One region of the Carnobacterium antarcticum genome, then DNA from elsewhere that is predicted to be linked to it. Evidence: a T-box and tRNA genes for the amino acid it is inferred to sense, from the RefSeq annotation. Region 1 holds a T-box; the other holds one or more tRNA genes.
The links. A T-box is a leader RNA that pairs with one kind of tRNA and senses whether it is charged. The one in region 1 lies ahead of ileS (isoleucine--tRNA ligase), so its partner is inferred to be a tRNA-Ile.
Positions count from the first base shown of each region.

Region 2: it encodes a tRNA-Ile, which carries the amino acid that the T-box ahead of ileS (isoleucine--tRNA ligase) is inferred to sense. The anticodon was not compared.

Region 1 is NZ_CP010796.1:131,785-136,174, forward strand. Features, by position in the region: gene NY10_RS00765 (cell division protein SepF) at 1-282, shown strand, start outside; gene NY10_RS00770 (YggT family protein) at 330-596, shown strand; gene NY10_RS00775 (YlmH family RNA-binding protein) at 613-1,395, shown strand; gene NY10_RS00780 (DivIVA domain-containing protein) at 1,477-2,157, shown strand; T-box leader at 2,153-2,368, shown strand; gene ileS (isoleucine--tRNA ligase) at 2,469-4,390, shown strand, end outside.
Region 2 is NZ_CP010796.1:2,369,132-2,373,521, reverse strand. Features, by position in the region: gene metK (methionine adenosyltransferase) at 1-444, opposite strand, end outside; SMK box riboswitch at 442-533, opposite strand; gene NY10_RS11320 (hypothetical protein) at 710-1,540, shown strand; tRNA gene NY10_RS11315 (tRNA-Glu) at 1,666-1,737, opposite strand; tRNA gene NY10_RS11310 (tRNA-Ile) at 1,768-1,841, opposite strand; tRNA gene NY10_RS11305 (tRNA-Gly) at 1,852-1,922, opposite strand; tRNA gene NY10_RS11300 (tRNA-Phe) at 1,931-2,003, opposite strand; tRNA gene NY10_RS11295 (tRNA-Asp) at 2,019-2,091, opposite strand; tRNA gene NY10_RS11290 (tRNA-Met) at 2,141-2,213, opposite strand; tRNA gene NY10_RS11285 (tRNA-Ser) at 2,239-2,328, opposite strand; tRNA gene NY10_RS11280 (tRNA-Glu) at 2,385-2,456, opposite strand; tRNA gene NY10_RS11275 (tRNA-Ser) at 2,476-2,563, opposite strand; tRNA gene NY10_RS11270 (tRNA-Ile) at 2,593-2,666, opposite strand; tRNA gene NY10_RS11265 (tRNA-Gly) at 2,675-2,745, opposite strand; tRNA gene NY10_RS11260 (tRNA-Asp) at 2,751-2,823, opposite strand; tRNA gene NY10_RS11255 (tRNA-Met) at 2,873-2,945, opposite strand; tRNA gene NY10_RS11250 (tRNA-Ser) at 2,971-3,060, opposite strand; tRNA gene NY10_RS11245 (tRNA-Ile) at 3,105-3,178, opposite strand; tRNA gene NY10_RS11240 (tRNA-Met) at 3,197-3,270, opposite strand; tRNA gene NY10_RS11235 (tRNA-Ala) at 3,300-3,372, opposite strand; tRNA gene NY10_RS11230 (tRNA-Pro) at 3,384-3,457, opposite strand; tRNA gene NY10_RS11225 (tRNA-Arg) at 3,503-3,576, opposite strand; tRNA gene NY10_RS11220 (tRNA-Leu) at 3,584-3,672, opposite strand; tRNA gene NY10_RS11215 (tRNA-Gly) at 3,725-3,796, opposite strand; tRNA gene NY10_RS11210 (tRNA-Thr) at 3,800-3,875, opposite strand; tRNA gene NY10_RS11205 (tRNA-Leu) at 3,897-3,981, opposite strand; tRNA gene NY10_RS11200 (tRNA-Lys) at 4,020-4,092, opposite strand; tRNA gene NY10_RS11195 (tRNA-Val) at 4,094-4,169, opposite strand; rRNA gene rrf (5S ribosomal RNA) at 4,199-4,314, opposite strand.

The DNA of each region.
Region 1 (4,390 bases):
CCTACCCCACAACAAGCTAAGATCACTATTTTTGAGCCGAGAGTTTACTCAGAAGTTCAAGAAATAGCGGATGTCTTATTAAACAACCAATCCGTTGTGTTAAACTTTGTTCGGATGGATGAAAATCAAGCTAAAAGAATCGTCGACTTTTTAACTGGAACGGTTTATGCTCTTGATGGCGATATCCAACGAATCGGAGATGAGATTTTCTTATGTACTCCACATAATGTTGCTATCGATGGAGCTTTAACGGATATCATGAGAGACAAAGATTTATATTAGAAAAGAGGATTAGCCTAAACGTGATTACTATTATTTCTGGATTGTATATGATTTTATCAAAACTAATCCAAGTGTATTCAACAATCATCATTATTTATATATTGATGTCTTGGATGCCGGGAGCCTATCAATCTAAATTCGGACAGCTTTTAACCCGAATTTGCGAGCCTTACTTAGGCTTTTTTAGACGCATCATTCCACCAATTGGAATGATCAGTATCTCAGGGATTGTTGCTATTCTTGTATTGAATCTAGCACAAAGAGGATTGTTTTCTCTTTACCAAATCGTTTTAAGATTATTTTTCGGCTTCTGACCTAGGAGGGTTCCTGATGTTAGAGAATGTCTACCAACATTTTAGAAAAGAAGAACGACCTTTTATTGATCAAGTTACTGGCTGGATAAGAGCATGTGAAGATCAATATGCTCCTTATCTGACCAATTTCTTGGATCCAAGACAAGCTTATATAGTGGAAACGATTGTTGGAAAAAGAAGCGAGATAAAACTCTATACATTCGGCGGCTATGAAGCTGCCGAACGTGTTAGAGTGTACATTTGTCCTGAATATTACATTCCCAAACAAGATGAATTTGATATTACCTTGTGTGAAATACGCTATCCACTTAAGTTTGCAAAAATGTCACATGGAAAAGTTTTAGGGACATTACTTTCGACCGGACTAAAAAGAGAGTATTTTGGCGACATTATTTCCGATGGCGAAAAGTGGCAATTTTTTGTTGAAGACAGCATGAAGAGTTTCGTATTAAATCAAGTGGACAAAATAGGCAATGTTTCAGTGCGTATTGAAGAGAAAACCTATTTAGATATGCTGCTGCCGATCGACAGCTGGACTGTAGTACAAGAAACGGTTTCTTCTATGCGGCTAGACACAGTTATTGCTACATTGTTTAATATCTCTAGACAACGTGCTAAACAAATGGTTGAGTCAGGTAAAATAAAATTAAATTGGGCAGAAATAACGCGGCCTGATTTTGAATTAGGATTACTAGATATTGTTTCTGTACGTGGCTTTGGAAGGCTTCAAATCCAAGAAATCGAAGGAAAAACTAAAAAGGATAAATGGCGGATACAATTTGGGGTCTTGCATAAATAGCCTTGTTTAGGTATTCTAATAGTAAATCGTTTAATTAAAAGCTTAAGAGTACAATCAATTCAGATGATGGAGGTGTCTTAGATGGTGTTAACTCCCTTAGATATACATAACAAAGAGTTCCCAGTCAAGATGCGTGGATATGACCAAGATGAAGTAAATGATTATTTAGACCAAATCATTAAAGATTATGAAATGGTATTGAAAGAAAACCGCGAATTGGAAAAGAATTTAAAATTTTCTGAAGAAAAAGTGACTCATTACAATAATTTACAAGATGCATTAAACAAATCGATCATTGTAGCTCAAGATGCTGCAGATCGCTTGAAAGAGAATGCTGCTAAAGAAGCAGAATTGATTAGTTTAGAAGCAGAAAAGAACGCAGATCGTTTATTAGATGAAGCTGTTGCCAAAGCGAAAAAAATCACGACTGAAACAGATGAGTTGAGAAGACAAAGCAGAGTCTTTAAACAACGGTTACAGTTGATGATCGAATCACAATTGGAAATGGTCAAGAATGAAGAATGGGAAGATATTCTGAAACCTTCACAAGAAGAAGCATTAGAACTCCCAACATTGAAAGAAATGCTTTCTGATATCCAAGCAACAGAAGTTGATGACGAAGATCTTAAAGAGGAAAAGACAGAAACTGACGTATCTACTGAAACAACGGATGAAGGTACTTCGGCAAAAGAAGCAGAATCTGAAGAACAAGAAGAACAAACAGAAGGCACGTTGCCTGCAATTGAATTGCCAAAAGCATAAAACGATGAATGGGACAGAAAGCATTAAAAAACCTTTTTAGCGAGTTAGAAGATGGTGAAAGTCTAACAGGCCCTTTTTAGTGTCAGATCCCCCAGGAGTGTTGATTTGAATGTATTAGTAAAATCAGCCGGTTGATTTCCGTTAACAATTACTTGAGAGAAAACGTTTTGTTTTCTGAACTTGGGTGGTACCACGAGATTTCGTCCCTTTGAGGGGTGGAGTCTTTTTTTTGTACAATGAATTTGCAATTTAAAGGCCAAAGCAGTACGCTAATAAAATAAGCACCAGATTAAAGATGGAGGAATGAACTAATGAAAATGAAAGAGACATTGCAGTTGGGAAAAACTTCTTTTCCAATGCGTGGAAACTTACCTGTACGCGAAATGGAATGGCAAAAAGATTGGGCAGAAGCAGACGTTTATGAGCAACGTCAAAAATTAAATGAAACTAAGCCTACATTTATTCTCCACGATGGCCCTCCATACGCTAATGGGAACATCCATATTGGACATGCTTTAAACAAAATCAGTAAAGATATTATTATTCGTTATAAATCCATGTCAGGATTCCGTTCTCCGTATGTTCCTGGGTGGGATACACATGGACTGCCAATTGAACAAGCGTTAACGAATAAAGGAGTTAAACGTAAAGAAATGTCTGTCGCAGAGTTTCGTAAACTATGTGAACAATATGCATGGGAACAAATCAACAAACAACGTGAAGACTTTAAACGTTTAGGAGTTGCAGGGGAATGGGACCATCCTTATGTTACTTTGACACCAGATTATGAAGAAGCTCAAATCCGTGTTTTTGGAAAAATGGCCGAAAAAGGCTATATTTACAAAGGGCTGAAACCTATTTATTGGTCACCGTCTAGTGAGTCAGCTTTAGCCGAAGCGGAAATTGAATACAAAGATGTAAAATCACCTAGTATTTATGTTGCTTTTAAAATAGTTGATGGCAAAGGTTTGATCGACGAAGCTACTTCTCTAGTCATCTGGACTACAACGCCTTGGACAATTCCATCTAACTTAGGAATCGCAGTTCACCCAGAATACGAATACGCTGTGGTCGTAGCAGATGGCAAAAAATATGTTTTAGCAAAAGAGTTAGTTGAAACTGTTGCAGAAGAAATTGGTTGGAAACAAGTTGAAGTCATCAGCGAATTAAAAGGAAAAGATATGGAATTCATGACGGCTCAGCATCCATTATACGACCGGACGTCATTAGTCATTTTAGGCGATCATGTCACTCTTGACGCAGGTACTGGTTTAGTTCATACAGCCCCTGGGCATGGTGACGATGACTATATTATCGGTCAAAAATATAAATTGGGTGTTTTATCGCCAATTGATGACCGAGGCTGTTTCACTGATGAAGCACCAGGTCTGGAAGGCGTTTTTTATGATAAAGGCAATAAGATTATCACGGATATGCTAGAAGAAAAAGGCGCATTATTAAGTTTGAGCTTCTTTATGCATAGTTATCCGCATGACTGGCGCACAAAAAAACCGGTTATCTTCCGAGCAACTCCTCAATGGTTTGCGTCTATCGACAAAGTCCGTGAAGACATTTTAAACGCAGTTGAAGGCGTAGAGTGGGTTCAAAAATGGGGAATGCAGCGTCTATACAATATGGTAAGAGACCGTGGCGATTGGGTTATTTCTCGTCAACGCGCTTGGGGTGTACCATTGCCGATTTTTTATGGTGAAAACGGGGAACCAATCATTACTCCAGAAACAATCGATCATGTAGCGAAGTTGTTTGGCGAATACGGCTCTAATATTTGGTTTGAGCGTGAAGCAAAAGATTTATTGCCAAAAGGCTTTGTTCATCCTTCAAGTCCGAATAATAGTTTCACAAAAGAAACGGATATTATGGATGTTTGGTTTGACTCTGGATCTTCTCATGAAGCTGTCTTGAAAGGCAGAGCTAATTTGTCTTTCCCAGCTGATATGTATTTGGAAGGCTCTGATCAATACCGTGGTTGGTTCAACTCCAGCATTACAACTAGCGTAGCTATTAATGGCGTTGCTCCTTATAAAACAGTCTTATCTCAAGGAATGGTTTTAGACGGCGAAGGACGTAAAATGAGCAAATCAATTGGAAATACGATGTCTCCTGATAAAGTGACGAAGCAAATGGGTGCTGATATTATCCGTTTGTGGGTTTCAAGTGTAGATACTCAAGCTGACGTACGTGTTAGTGACGATATTTTGAAACAAGTTTCAGA
Region 2 (4,390 bases), 370 kb from region 1:
TGGTAAAGGCATCAGTTCAGGTGTTTCATCGATAGCAAATCCAAACATCAAACCTTGGTCTCCTGCTCCGATTTGGTCTAATTCGTCTTCATCAAGTGACTTGTATTCAACTGAATCATCTACGCCTTGAGCAATATCCGGCGATTGTTCGTCAATTGCGACAATAACGGCACATGTATCAGCATCGAAACCAAATTTTGCACGCGTGTATCCAATCCCGCGAATCGTTTCCCGAGCAACTTTTTGGATATCAACATAAGTTGAGGTTGATATTTCTCCAACAACTAAAACTAACCCCGTTGTTACGGTCGTTTCACAAGCTACACGTGCATCTGGATCCTTTGCAATGATTGCATCTAGAATAGCATCGCTAATTTGATCAGCGATTTTATCTGGATGACCTTCTGATACTGATTCAGAAGTAAATAATCTTCTTTCTGTCATTCTATTGTTCCCCCTTTATCTTTTCGGTTACAAGGCTTCTCCACTCTTTTCATCAAGTGAATCCTTTCGGGACTCCATTTGCAAACCTTATATATTTTAACATACTTCCATGTAATTAGGTGAACAATATTTTAGAACTTTAAGATAGTTAGCAATCAGCAGGAGTTTAATCTTCATTAGCTTTTTTTAAGTTTCTTTTTATGCTGTTCCTTCGATTGATTTTTGGTAAGATAGAAGGGCACAACACGTGAAAGGAGATTTTCCAGTGGCAAATTTTACTTATCAACGTTTTCAAGCTTTCTTTAATCACTCACTTTTTATTATTTTCGCTACACCTTTAACCTATCTATTCGTCGGAACCCTGTATGCTGCTCAGATAACCAGAGTTCATTTCCTTCCTTTCTTTCTTCTTTACTGTTTCATTTTATTAAATCAGTTTTTAGAAAAATTCCTTGAAAGGTGGATAAAAAAAACAAGCAGACATTCGACCATCTTCTTACTTATCTTCGAACTGTTAAATTTAAGCTTGGTTGTTTACTTTACCTTTTCTTTGCATTATTTAATTGGGATGCTTTTATTATTTTACTCCTTGCTTGTCCATGGACAATTTTACTTAATCAAAATAGGACTAGCGTGGTTTTCTATCGCTATGCAAGCTGTCTTTAAAGGGGCCATCATGACTTATATCAGTTTTTCCATTCAAGTGTTGTTTATTCCGAACACACTTTTCTTGTGGAGTATTCCTTTAGTACTGTTGGCTTTATTTGTAGAACTAGGCAAGTATCAAACGTCTTTAAAACCATTAGTTTCTGTTACGACTAATGAACTCTTCACTGACCGGACGACTTATCTTGCGTTGAACAGTGTGCTTGTTCTTCTCTACTTCAGCAGTTTTCTAATGTTGTGGCCTTCTTTTTCATACTTTACTTGTTTGCTCCTTTTAAGTATGCCGGCTGCATGGACAGCTATACAATCTTATGATCCAACTAAAGCTGTTAAAAAGAATACGAATACACTCAAACAGTTATCCCTCTATTCCTTACTGTATTTGTTTTTATTTGCCTGTATTATCAGCACGCGCTTTTTCATTCACTAAATGGACGAATAAAGACCCCGTTTTAGTTACGCGGGGTCTTTATTTTTTCTTCTAACAGTACAAATTACAAATACAAAAAAACTCCTCAACCTTATTGAAAGGCTAGGAGTTATAGTATATTCAGATGACCCGTACGGGATTCGAACCCGTGATACCGCCGTGAAAGGGCGGTGTCTTAACCACTTGACCAACGGGCCTTATGTACAAAAACGTAATTTTTTATTTAATGGGCCTAAATGGACTCGAACCATCGACCTCACGCTTATCAGGCGTGCGCTCTAACCAGCTGAGCTATAGGCCCATAAAAAAAAAGCGGGTGACGAGAATCGAACTCGCATCAACAGCTTGGAAGGCTGTGGTTTTACCACTAAACTACACCCGCATAAATAATGGCCCGGGACAGAATCGAACTGCCGACACCTTGAGCTTCAATCAAGTGCTCTACCAACTGAGCTACCGGGCCATAGTATTCAATTAACGGTCTCGACGGGAATCGAACCCGCGATCTTCTGCGTGACAGGCAGACATGTTAACCCCTACACCACGAGACCTTTTTTTGCATTGTACTATTTATTTATCATATGCGTTCTATGATAATAATTGCGGGGACAGGATTTGAACCTGTGACCTTCGGGTTATGAGCCCGACGAGCTGCCAACTGCTCCACCCCGCGATAATAAGAATAAAAAATGAAGATAAGGAGGATAAGAGATTCGAACTCTTGCGTGCTTTTACACACCTGACGGTTTTCAAGACCGTTCCCTTCAGCCAGACTTGGGTAATCCTCCATAATTCCAACTGTTATAACAACTTACTGCATTCAATTATAAGCAATTCATTGCTATGACCCGTACGGGATTCGAACCCGTGATACCGCCGTGAAAGGGCGGTGTCTTAACCACTTGACCAACGGGCCTTGTTTCAAATATTAAAAACGGAGAAGGAGGGATTCGAACCCTCGCGCCGCGTTAGCGACCTACACCCTTAGCAGGGGCGCCTCTTGAGCCTCTTGAGTACTTCCCCAAATCCAATAACTAAAATATATATTTCAATGGGCCTAAATGGACTCGAACCATCGACCTCACGCTTATCAGGCGTGCGCTCTAACCAGCTGAGCTATAGGCCCATAAAAAAAGCGGGTGACGAGAATCGAACTCGCATCAACAGCTTGGAAGGCTGTGGTTTTACCACTAAACTACACCCGCAAAAACGGTCTCGACGGGAATCGAACCCGCGATCTTCTGCGTGACAGGCAGACATGTTAACCCCTACACCACGAGACCTTTTTTTGCATTGTACTATTTATTTATCATATGCGTTCTATGATAATAATTGCGGGGACAGGATTTGAACCTGTGACCTTCGGGTTATGAGCCCGACGAGCTGCCAACTGCTCCACCCCGCGATAATAAGAATAAAAAATGAAGATAAGGAGGATAAGAGATTCGAACTCTTGCGTGCTTTTACACACCTGACGGTTTTCAAGACCGTTCCCTTCAGCCAGACTTGGGTAATCCTCCGTTATAATGTATACAAGGTAATCAATCATAAAAGATACGACTAATGGACCTTGCAGGACTCGAACCTGCGACCGGACGGTTATGAGCCGTCTGCTCTAACCAACTGAGCTAAAGGTCCAAGCTCTTTCAATTGTAATAGCGGCGAAGGGGATCGAACCCCCGACCTCCCGGGTATGAACCGGACGCTCTAGCCAGCTGAGCTACACCGCCAAAATATCTAATAATTAAAAACTTAAAAGTGGAGCCTAGCGGGATCGAACCGCTGACCTCCTGCGTGCAAGGCAGGCGCTCTCCCAGCTGAGCTAAGGCCCCAACATTTTAAATCGGGAAGACAGGATTCGAACCTGCGACCCCTTGGTCCCAAACCAAGTGCTCTACCAAGCTGAGCTACTTCCCGTATGTTGAAATCTGGTATTTCCATTCTTGATTATGTAAAATGGAATGCACCCAAGAGGAGTCGAACCTCTAACCGCCTGATTCGTAGTCAGGTACTCTATCCAATTGAGCTATGGGTGCTGAATAATGGTGCCGAGGGCCGGAATCGAACCGGCACGGTGATCACTCACCGCAGGATTTTAAGTCCTGTGCGTCTACCTGTTCCGCCACCCCGGCATTTAGAACAAGCAATGATTTTTTCAAATCTTGCTTACTAGTTGGTCTAGTAAGCGGAAGACGGGGTTCGAACCCGCGACCTCCACCTTGGCAAGGTGGCGTTCTACCACTGAACTACTTCCGCAAATGGTGCCGGCTAAAGGAGTTGAACCCTCGACCCTCTGATTACAAATCAGATGCTCTACCAACTGAGCTAAGCCGGCTAATACAGTAAAAAGAATAAATGGTGCGGGTGAAGGGACTTGAACCCCCACGTCTCTCGACGCTAGATCCTAAATCTAGTGCGTCTGCCAATTCCGCCACACCCGCTAAGCGTAGCATAACTATCCATCATAGATGTTTAGTTATGAGTCATGCAGGATTCGAACCTGCGACCCTCTGATTAAAAGTCAGATGCTCTACCAACTGAGCTAATGACTCATGGTGGAGGTTAACGGGATCGAACCGCTGACCCTCTGCTTGTAAGGCAGATGCTCTCCCAGCTGAGCTAAACCTCCATGGGATAAATTAAATTTAATGAATCAATGCGCGGCAGCGTCCTACTCTCACAAAGGGAAACCCTTCACTACCATCGGCGCTAAGAAGCTTAACTGCTGTGTTCGGCATGGGAACAGGTGTGACCTTCTTGCCGTCACCACCGCACATTTTTTCATCAAGAGAACGGTGTTCTCTCAAAACTGGATAGTGTTTTTCTTTTGCAACATCGTGTCGAAACCAA